DNA from 3 places in the Cupriavidus sp. SK-4 genome. Region 2 is predicted to be linked to each of the others. Evidence: predicted binding sites of a transcription regulator. Region 2 holds the regulator's gene; each other region holds the start of a gene.
The links. The regulator FNR, encoded in region 2, switches genes on or off when oxygen is low (the NO sensors DNR and NnrR bind a similar motif). The targets are predictions, from matches to a motif close to TTGATNNNNATCAA.
Positions count from the first base shown of each region.

Region 1 (3,274 bases), on a different contig from region 2:
CCAAGGCGGCGCTGGTGTTGCGCCGGCGCCCCTGGCGCGCTGCAACGAGTCCGGCAGGCGCGTATAATAGCGTGTATCGCCGAGTTAACTGACAACTTGCGGGGCGATGCGGCTCTGACCGGGCTGCCTGAAATACCGCTAAAGCGTCGCCGCCATGAACCGAACGTGCTGGCACGCAATAGCCAACCTGGAGAATAAGTTCGTGGCAAACGACTTCCTTTTTACTTCGGAATCCGTCTCCGAAGGCCATCCCGATAAGGTCGCCGACCAGATTTCCGACGCCGTCCTGGACGCCATCCTGGCGCAGGACAAGTATGCGCGTGTGGCGGCCGAGACGCTTTGCAACACCGGTCTGGTGGTGCTGGCGGGGGAAATCACCACGACCGCCAACGTCGACTATATCCAGATCGCGCGCGACACCATCAAGCGCATCGGCTACGACAATACCGAGTACGGGATCGACTACAAGGGCTGCGCGGTGCTGGTCGCCTATGACAAGCAATCGCCCGACATCGCCCAGGGCGTGGACCGAGCTTCCGACGACTACCTGAACCAGGGTGCCGGCGACCAGGGCCTGATGTTCGGCTACGCCTGCGACGAGACCCCGGAACTGATGCCGTTCCCGATCTACTACGCCCACCGCCTGGTCGAGCGCCAGTCGCTGCTGCGCCGCGACGGCCGCCTGCCCTGGCTGCGCCCGGACGCCAAGTCGCAGGTCACGGTGCGTTATGTCGACGGCAAGCCGCACAGCGTGGATACAGTGGTGCTGTCGACCCAGCATTCGCCGGACATCACCCAGGCCCAGATCCGCGAAGCGGTGATCGAAGAGATCATCAAGCCGGTGCTGCCGGCCGAGATGCTGAAGGAAACCAAGTACCTGGTGAATCCGACCGGGCGCTTCGTCATCGGCGGCCCGCAGGGCGACTGCGGCCTGACCGGGCGCAAGATCATCGTCGATACCTACGGCGGCGCTTCGCCCCACGGCGGCGGCGCGTTCTCGGGCAAGGACCCGTCCAAGGTCGACCGCTCGGCCGCCTACGCCGCGCGCTACGTGGCCAAGAACGTGGTGGCCTCGGGCCTGGCGCGCCAGTGCCAGGTGCAGGTCAGCTACGCCATCGGCGTGGCCCGCCCGATCAACGTGACGGTCTACACCGAAGGCACCGGCAAGATCCCCGACGCCAAGATTGCCGAACTGGTGCAGGAGCATTTCGACCTGCGTCCGAAGGGCATCGTGCAGATGCTGGACCTGCTGCGTCCGATCTATGAGAAGACTGCCGCCTACGGCCACTTCGGCCGCGAAGAGCCGGAATTCTCGTGGGAAGCGACCGACAAGGCGGCTGCCCTGCGCGCCGCGGCCGGCCTGTAAGCGCCACCCGCGCCAGCAGCACTGACGGCAAGCCCCGCCGGCCCGCAAGGGCCCGCGGGGTTTTTTTACGCGGGCTTGATCCTGGTCCAGTCGCCGCGTGACGCCGGCGCCACGGCTGACTGCAGGGAGTAAAATCCCGCCATCCCCAGCCGCCACGCCGGCGGCCGACCCCAAACACTGGTGACCGTTTCCAGAGGATGCCATGTCCGAAGCGCCTGTCCTTGCCCCCTCGACTTCAACCCAGCCGCCCGCCGCCGGCCAGCTCAACCTGATCCGCCCGCAGCCGTATACCGACTGGGCGCCGCAGGTCACGGCCGAGGAACGCGCCACGCTGCGCCGCGAGCTGGAGCAGGGCGCCGTGCTGTACTTCCCGAACCTGAATTTCCGTTTCCAGCCGGGCGAAGAGCGCTTCCTGGACAGCCGCTATTCCGACGGCAAGTCCAAGAACATCAACCTGCGCGCCGACGACACCGCGGTGCGCGGCGCCCAGGGCAGCCCGCAGGACCTGGCGGACCTGTACACGCTGATCCGCCGCTATGCCGACAACAGCGAATTGCTGGTGCGCACGCTGTTCCCGGAATACATCCCCCACATGACGCGCGCCGGCACCTCGCTGCGGCCCAGCGAGATCGCCGGGCGCCCGGTCAGCTGGCGCAAGGACGACACCCGCCTGCACGTGGACTCGTTCCCGTCCAACCCGATGCTGGGCAAGCGCCTGTTGCGCGTGTTCCACAATATCGACCCGGCCGCGGCGCGCGTGTGGCGCGTGGGCGAGCCGTTCGCCGATTTTGCGCAGAAGTTCGTGCCCAGGACCCATGGCATGTGGCCTGGCCAGGCGGCGTTGATGAAGCTGCTGCATATCACCAAGCGCAAGCGCTCGGAATACGACCATCGCATGCTGCAGCTGCATGACCTGGCCAAGGCCGACCTGGACTACCAGGCCAAGGTGCCGCAGCAGGAATTCCACTTCCCGCCGGGTTCCACCTGGATCGTCTTCAGCGACCAGCTGCTGCACGCGGCCATGCGCGGGCGGGCGATGATGGAGCAGACCATCTACCTGGCGCCGCAGGCGATTTCCGACCACACCCACTCGCCCGAGGCGGTGCTGTCGCGCATGCTCGGGCGGCCAATGCTGGTGTCCTGATCAACGCAGAAGCAGGCGCAACATCGTCTCGAAGGTCTTGCCGTAAGGCGGCTTGAGCAGGCCGGCGCCGTTCAGGCCGGCCTGGTGGAACACCGGCTTCACCTTGGAGAAGGTGTCGAAGCCCGCCTGGCCGTGATAGGCGCCCATGCCGCTGGCGCCGACCCCGCCGAAGGGCAGGCCGTCCTGGGCGATATGGAACAGCGTGTCGTTGATCGTGACGCCGCCGGCAACGGTCTGGTTCATCACATGGCCGATGGCGCCGCGGTCGCGCTCGAACAGGTATAACGCCAGCGGGCGCGGGCGCGCATTGATGTAGTCCACCGCCTCGTCCAGGGTGCGGTATGTTACCACGGGCAGCACCGGCCCGAAGATCTCCTCGCGCATCGCCGTGACGCCTTCGGGCGCATCCAGCAGCAGCACCGGCGGCAGGCGCCGCGCCTGCGCGTCCGGCTGGGCATCGGACAGCGGCACCACGGTGGCCCCTTGCGCCGCGGCTTCGTCCACCAGCGCCGCCAGGCGCGCGAAGTGGCGCGGGCTGATGATGCTGGTGTAGTCCCCGTTGCGCGCCAGGTCCGGATAGAGCCGGCCCACGCACTGGCGTGCGGCCTCCACCAGCTGCCCGCGCAGGTCTTCCGGCACGAGCACGTAGTCTGGCGCGATGCAGGTCTGGCCCGCGTTCATCAGCTTGCCCACCAGGATGCGCTCCACCGCACGCGGCAGGTCGGCGCCGGCGCCGATAATCGCCGGCGATTTGCCGCCGAGTT
Region 1 covers NZ_JFJW01000076.1:41,937-45,210, forward strand. Annotated here, with positions in the region: gene metK (methionine adenosyltransferase) at 203-1,366, shown strand; gene CF68_RS16350 (Kdo hydroxylase family protein) at 1,569-2,510, shown strand; gene CF68_RS16355 (coniferyl aldehyde dehydrogenase) at 2,511-3,274, opposite strand, start outside.
Region 1: a site for FNR is predicted at 1,442-1,455, ahead of CF68_RS16350 (Kdo hydroxylase family protein). Genes of this name have one in related genera too.

Region 2 (3,274 bases):
AGCTGATCAACACGACCGAAGCGCCGATGCAGATCAGCGTGCGCGCCGACAGCGACGAGCTGAAGGACCTGACGGTGGAATACGACAAGCAGGCCGAATCGCTGGCGCCGACGTCCAACCGGTTGCTGCCGATCCGGATCCGCGTGCCGATCGAGGCCGCGGCGCAGGGCACGCACAAGATCAACGTGACAGTGACGAGCGAAGGCACGGAGCGGGGGCATGCCGAAATCCGGCAATCCACCAGTTTCATCGTTCCGCGCGATTTGTGAGGCTAGTGTCCTATTCCATGGCAAGGTATTTGCGGAACAGGGCACTAGGCAGGCGCGGACGTAGTCGTCAAGATAAAGGGGGCAAGATGAGTCAGCAAGGCAATCCGTGGTGGAAGGAGCCGTGGCCGTGGCTGTTGATGAGCGGCCCGCTGGTGGCGATGGTGGCGTGCGGCGTGACGATCTGGCTGGCGTCCACGCATCCGGACATGCCGGTACAGGGTGCAACGCGTCATGGCCTGGTGGTGGAGAAGGCCGATGCCACGCCGCCCAAGGCTGCCGCAGCGAGGCAGCCATGAGGTTGCGCTGGCTGATGTGGGTACTCTGGCCGGCGTTCCTGATGGCTGGCTTTGCGACCGCGACGGTGTTTTCGGTGGTGGACCCCGGTGATCTGAACTTCTTCGGCCAGCCGATCGAAGCGTCCCGCGAATCGGTCTACACCATCGGCTTCCTGATGGCCTGGGTGTTCTGCGCGTTGTCCAGCGGACTGACGCTCTACACCATGCCGACGCGGCTCAGCGATACCGACGAACTGGAATGAGCGGACTGGCGTGAAGTCTGCGCTGCCATGGCCGGATGCGGCACTGGCAGCGCCTTGGCCGCCTAGCAGGAGCGGCTGTAGAGTTGCTTGATGCCTTCGATATCCACCAGCTTGACGTGGCGCTGGCGAATCTGGATCAGGCCGGCTTCGGCAAAGCGGGAGAACAGGCGGCTGACGGTTTCGAGCTTCAGGCCCAGGTAGCTGCCGATCTCTTCGCGGCTCATGCGCATCACGAACTCGGACGCCGAATAGCCGCGCGCCGACAGGCGCTCAGAGAGGTTGATCAGGAAGGCGGCGAGGCGTTCCTCGGCGCGCATTGAGCCCAGCGTGACCAGCATCAGCTGGTCGTGCGTGATTTCCTTGCCCATCAGGCGCAGGAACTGCTGCTGCAGCGATGGCAGGTCTGCCGAGAGGGACTGCAATTCGCTCATGCGGACCACGCAGACTTCGGTATCTTCCAGCGCGGCGGCATCGGAGGCATGCTGCATCTCGCCCAGCCCGTCGAGACCGACGATTTCGCCGGGCAGGTGGAAGCCGGTAATCTGCGAGCGGCCGTCTTCGGTGGTGACGTGGGTCTTGAGCGTGCCAAAGCGCACGGCATAGACCGCGGTGAGCGGATCGCCCATGCGATACAGGGTTTCACCCTTGTGCACACGGATGCGTTCCTGCACCAGCGTGTCCATCTTGGCGAGGTCTTGCTGCGACATGCCGACCGGAAGGCACAGCTGCCCCATGGCACAGGTGGAGCAGCGGGGCGACATCTCGGTAACGGGAATGGAGGTGAGCAATTGGAACCTGCTAGAAATGGCAGCGTGGGCGCGATTAGGACATTTTACCGTGCGATGTGATGTGGTAGGGAGTAAGAATTGACATTTGGCGTGCTGATCAGCGTTTTTCTGCTGGCCTTGCTTGGCGGGGTCCACTGCGCCGCCATGTGCGGCGGCGTGGCACTGGCCGTGGAGCAACGCCGCGGCGCGACGGCGACGATCAGTCTGGTACCCAACCGCGCCGCCTGGCTGGGCGAGTTGCTGACCATGCACGTGGGCCGGATCTCGACCTATATGCTGCTTGGCGCCGCGCTCGGCGCGGTCGGTGCCTCGGCGTGGAAGCAGGACTACCTGCCGGTGCAGCGCTGGCTGTTTGGCGCGGGGAGCGTCATGCTGCTGTGGTCGGGCTGGCGGTTGCTGCGCGGCAACACTTTTACCGTCGACTGGCTGGAGCGGCTGGCGGCGCGCGCCAGCACCACGGTGGCGCGGCGGCTGGGTGGCCTGGCAGGCAGCATGCCGGCCTTTGTGCGGGCGCGCGGCGGCCTGGCGCAGCGCTATGGCGTGGGCCTGGCGTGGGGCCTGGTGCCGTGCGGCATGGTCTATGGGGCGCTTACGCTGGCGCTGCTGGCGGGCAACGCGGCGTCCGGGGCACTCGTGATGGGCGTGTTCGGGCTCGGCACACTGCCTAACCTGCTGGTGCTTTCCGGCCTGTCGGGCTACTTGCGCACGCTGTCGCGACGTCCCGGCGTGCGCCTGGGGGCCGGCCTGGCGGTGATGGCGTTCGGCGGTCTCGGCATTGCGCGAGCGGTGCTGCTGCCACATTCGCTGGCCGAGCATGGATTCTGCCTGGTGTTCTGAGGCGCCGGCGCCGCCCGGGCAACGGATGATGGTTGCAGGCGGGGGCGGGAATGCCATACAATCGCCAACATTGCGGTATCGCGCGGTGTAATATGAGCCGCGGTAAGCAGCGGGCGAGCAGCGCCAGGCGGCCTTCATACCAGAAGGCGCGTTCAGGGCAGGGGAAGCGGAAGGTTTTCGATGCCCGTCCCGTCCCCACAGTCCATCCGGTTCAAAAGATCTGGTTCAAAAGTCCGGCTGGCACTGCGGTGTTGGCGATGCCGGCCTTGCTCCCGATACCCGTTTTTCTTGCGTCCGAGGCCTTCAGTTCGCTGACAGTGACGTCCGATATGTGCGGATGCGCTACGCAAGAGGTTCGCTGGCCGGCCCATAACGGCATGCGAACGATCTCCTGCCGGAACGCCCGGCAACTCGATGCAAAGATAGGGAAGCGCACGGCCTTGGATGCAGCAGGTATCCGGCTAGCTGCGCAATGAGATGGCGGTGGCTTTCGCACCGCTGTATCCAAAATCTCCGGTGCCCCGGATTCGTCCGGGAGCAGGTGCAAAGACAGGCTGCACACCATCAACATGAATACCCAAGAGGCGAAGATCGTCCTCGAGACGGCGCTGATCTGCGCGCAGGAACCGTTGCGCGTCAATGATCTGCGGCGGCTGTTTGACGACGACGTCGGCGCAGACACCATCCGCGTGCTGCTTGATGAACTGCGCCAGGACTGGCGGCCGCGCGGCGTGGAACTGGTGGCCCTGGCCAGCGGCTGGCGCTTCCAGAGCCGGCCGGAAATGCGTGAATACCTCGATCGGCTGAATCCCGAAAAGCCGCCAAAATATTCGCGTGCCGTG
Region 2 covers NZ_JFJW01000020.1:68,902-72,175, forward strand. Annotated here, with positions in the region: partial or broken gene CF68_RS38030 (4Fe-4S dicluster domain-containing protein) at 1-269, shown strand, start outside; gene CF68_RS04730 (membrane protein) at 356-565, shown strand; gene CF68_RS04735 (hypothetical protein) at 562-807, shown strand; gene fnr (fumarate/nitrate reduction transcriptional regulator Fnr) at 870-1,595, opposite strand; gene CF68_RS04745 (sulfite exporter TauE/SafE family protein) at 1,674-2,432, shown strand; gene scpB (SMC-Scp complex subunit ScpB) at 3,002-3,274, shown strand, end outside.

Region 3 (3,274 bases), on a different contig from region 2:
TTGACGGAGTTTCAGGACGGCGGCGCCGGTAAGCCGGCCCTCGCGCAGGTCGGCCAGTGCTTCGTTGGCCTGCTCCAACGGATACGCGGTGGTGTGCGTATGCAGCGGGGTCCGGGCGGCGATATCCATCAGCGCGATGCCGTCGGCACGCGTGAGGTTGGCTACGGAACACAGGCGCCTTTCTTCCCAAAGCAGTTGGTAAGGCATGCCTGGGATATCGCTCATATGAATTCCGCCACAGACCACGATGCCACCCTTGTCCACGGCGCGCAGCGCATTGGGAACCAGCGCGCCCACCGGGGCGAAAATCAGCGCGGCGTCCAGCGGCACGGGCGACTGGAGGTCGCTCGAGCCGGCCCAGCACGCGCCGGATTGGTATGCGAGTTGCTGGGCCCCTGCGTCGCCCGCACGGGTGAAGGCGTAGACTTCGCGGCCTTGTGCCACCGCGATCTGCGTCACCAGATGAGCGGCGGCGCCAAAGCCGTAGATGCCGATGCGGTGTGCATGGCTGGCTACGCCCGCCATGCGCAGCGTCCGGTAGCCGATCAGGCCGGCGCAGAGTAGTGGTGCGGCGTGTTCGTCATCGTAGCCGGGCGGAATCGGGAAGCAATAGCCGCTGTCGGCAACAACGTACTCCGCATAGCCGCCATCGCGGGTATAGCCAGTGAATAGCGGCGCGTCACAAAGATTCTCGTGATGACGCAGGCAGTAGCGACAACGGCCACAAGTATGTCCGAGCCAGGGCACACCCACGCGGTCGCCCGGCTTGAAGGCGGTGACACCGGCGCCGCACGAATCCACCTGTCCGACGATTTCATGTCCCGGGATGAGCATCGGCTTGGGATGGCGCAGGTCGCCGTCGGCGATATGCAGGTCGGTCCGGCACACCCCGCAAGCCCCCACGGCGATGCGAAGTTCGCCGGGCCCCGGGTCGGGAACCGGCAACTCGTGAAGGCGCAGCGGCAGGCCTGCGCCCTCGAAGACCATCGCACGCATGGTTTGGTGGGGCATGGCGTGGCACTCCCTCGCCGCCTGTGGCGCCGTGGCGCGCCTAACCTTCGACTTCGCTGCGGACCAGGAGCACGGGCTTGCTGGTCTTGGCAAGCACGCCTTCCGACACGCTGCCCATCAGCAGGCGCCGGACGCCGCGGCGGCCGTGGGTGCCAAGCACGATCAGGTCGGCATTCCACGCATCGGCTTCGGTGACAATGGTCAACGAGATCCGGCCGGGCGCCACCGGCTTTTCATCCAGTTTCACCGAGTTGCGCACGCCTGCTTCGCTGAGCCTGGACGAGGCAGCGTCCAGCGCCTTGCGGCCGTGCGCGGTGATGTTGTCGACCAGTTCCTTGGGGTTGAAGTAACTGGCCTCGAAGAACACATCGCTGTCGTCTACCACGAACAACGCCTTGACCTCGGCCCCGGTTGCCTTGGCGATGATGATGGCCTGGCTCAGTGCCAGGTCGGAAGAACGGCTGCCATCGACGGCGAGCAGGATGCGCTGGTACATGATGGGTCTCCTGAGGGGCAAGGATGGGCTCAATGTTGCGATTCGCTGCATTCAAGCGTAGACGCCGGCTTCGATACGCGCTTGACATGCGTCAACGCGAAGCGGCAGGCGTGCCGAGTTATTGATCCCAACCAGAACTGGAGTGATGGCCACATGGCTTGACGGCTCCACATACCCCTTTGCTCGCAGTAGCCTGCACCGCACAGGAGGGCGATACGTGAGCCAATTCGCCGCAGGGCAGGACCGTTGATCCGGGTCAAGCGCCGGTCGGCCTTGCTACCTAGACTGGTTTGTAGTTGAGCGAGAGGGCGAACATGGCTTACGACAGCATCCTGGTTCATCTGGACAGCAATCCGCAGGCACGGCAGCGGCTCGAAGTGGCGGGGCGCGTTGCGGCGGCCAGCCAGTGCCGGCTGATCGGCATGTACGCCGGTTTCATTCCCGATCCTGCCTGGTTCTACCTCATGGATGGCGCGCAGCAATATGTTGCGGACGATCTGGCCCGGCGCAAGCAGGTCAGGGAGGACGGCCGGGCGCAGTTTCTGGCGGCAACCCAGGCAATGTCAGTGCGCGCGGAGTGGCGTGCTGCGGAGCGGGGGGCCGTGGCATCAGTGCTGCGCGAGGCCCGCGAGGCCGGCCTGGTCGTTGCCGGCCAGTACGACCCCGGCAATACCGAAGGTCCGGTGGCCCGACAGCTACTGGAATCGCTGCTGCTGGAGACTGGCCGACCGACGCTCGTGGTGCCGTGCGCGGGCACGTTTCCAACGCTGGGTACGCGGGTTATCGTGGCGTGGAATGGCAGCCGCGAGGCCGCGCGGGCGCTTCACGACGCCGTGCCGCTAATGGCCGGCGCACAGGCGCGCATTCTTTGCGCACAGACTGCGGCCAAGGAGGCAAGAGCCGACGCCACCCCGGTCGGCCATGCCGCACGCGTGCTGGAGCGCCACGGCGTCGCCGTGGAAATCGAACACGGTCCCGGTGGGGCTGACCTGACCATCGGCGAACTGATCCTTTCGCGCGCGGCGGATTTCAATGCCGACTTGATCGTGATGGGTGCCTACGGACACGGTCGCATGCGGGAACTGGTGCTGGGCGGTGTCACGCATACGTTGCTTGACTCGATGACGGCACCAGTGTTGTTTTCACGATGATGCAAAGTCAAACCAAAGAGTGGAATCACGTCATGGACTTCAGAACCATCCTTGTCGACCTCAGCGAAGATGCTGCACGGTCCGCGCGCATTGAAACGGCAGCACGGCTTGCCGCAACGTCCGGCGGCAGCGTGGTCGGACTGACTGCAACAGGAACGCACCTGGAGCCGTTTCGTGGGGCGGGCGAAGAAGCCGGGCAATACGCCGTGCTTGCCGCGAGCCATTTGCACAAACTGGCTGCCGCTCACAGGAACGCACTCGACACGCTGACCAGGCAAGTGTCGCCGGCCATTCCCACCCGACACATCGTTGTCGACGCCGAGTCTGGCTGGGCGCTTGCCGACGAGGGCCGCTTCGCCGATCTCATCCTGCCCGCATCGCCCTCGGCGCAGGCCGATGTGCCGGCTCTGCTGGCCGGGGTTGCGGAGTACGCGATGCTCAATACAGGCCGGCCCATCCTGCTTGTGCCGGGCGCGTCCGGCCCGCGACTTGGTGGCCATGTCGCCATCGCATGGAACGGCGGCCGGGAGGCCGCGCGGGCGGTCGCGGACGCACTGCCGTGGCTTGTGCATGCCAGCGCCGTTACCGTCCTGGTGGTCAGCGCCGGCAAGCGCAG
Region 3 covers NZ_JFJW01000084.1:5,260-8,533, forward strand. Annotated here, with positions in the region: gene CF68_RS18085 (zinc-dependent alcohol dehydrogenase family protein) at 1-996, opposite strand, end outside; gene CF68_RS18090 (universal stress protein) at 1,052-1,507, opposite strand; gene CF68_RS18095 (universal stress protein) at 1,822-2,658, shown strand; gene CF68_RS18100 (universal stress protein) at 2,691-3,274, shown strand, end outside.
Region 3: a site for FNR is predicted at 1,754-1,767, ahead of CF68_RS18095 (universal stress protein). Genes of this name have one in related genera too.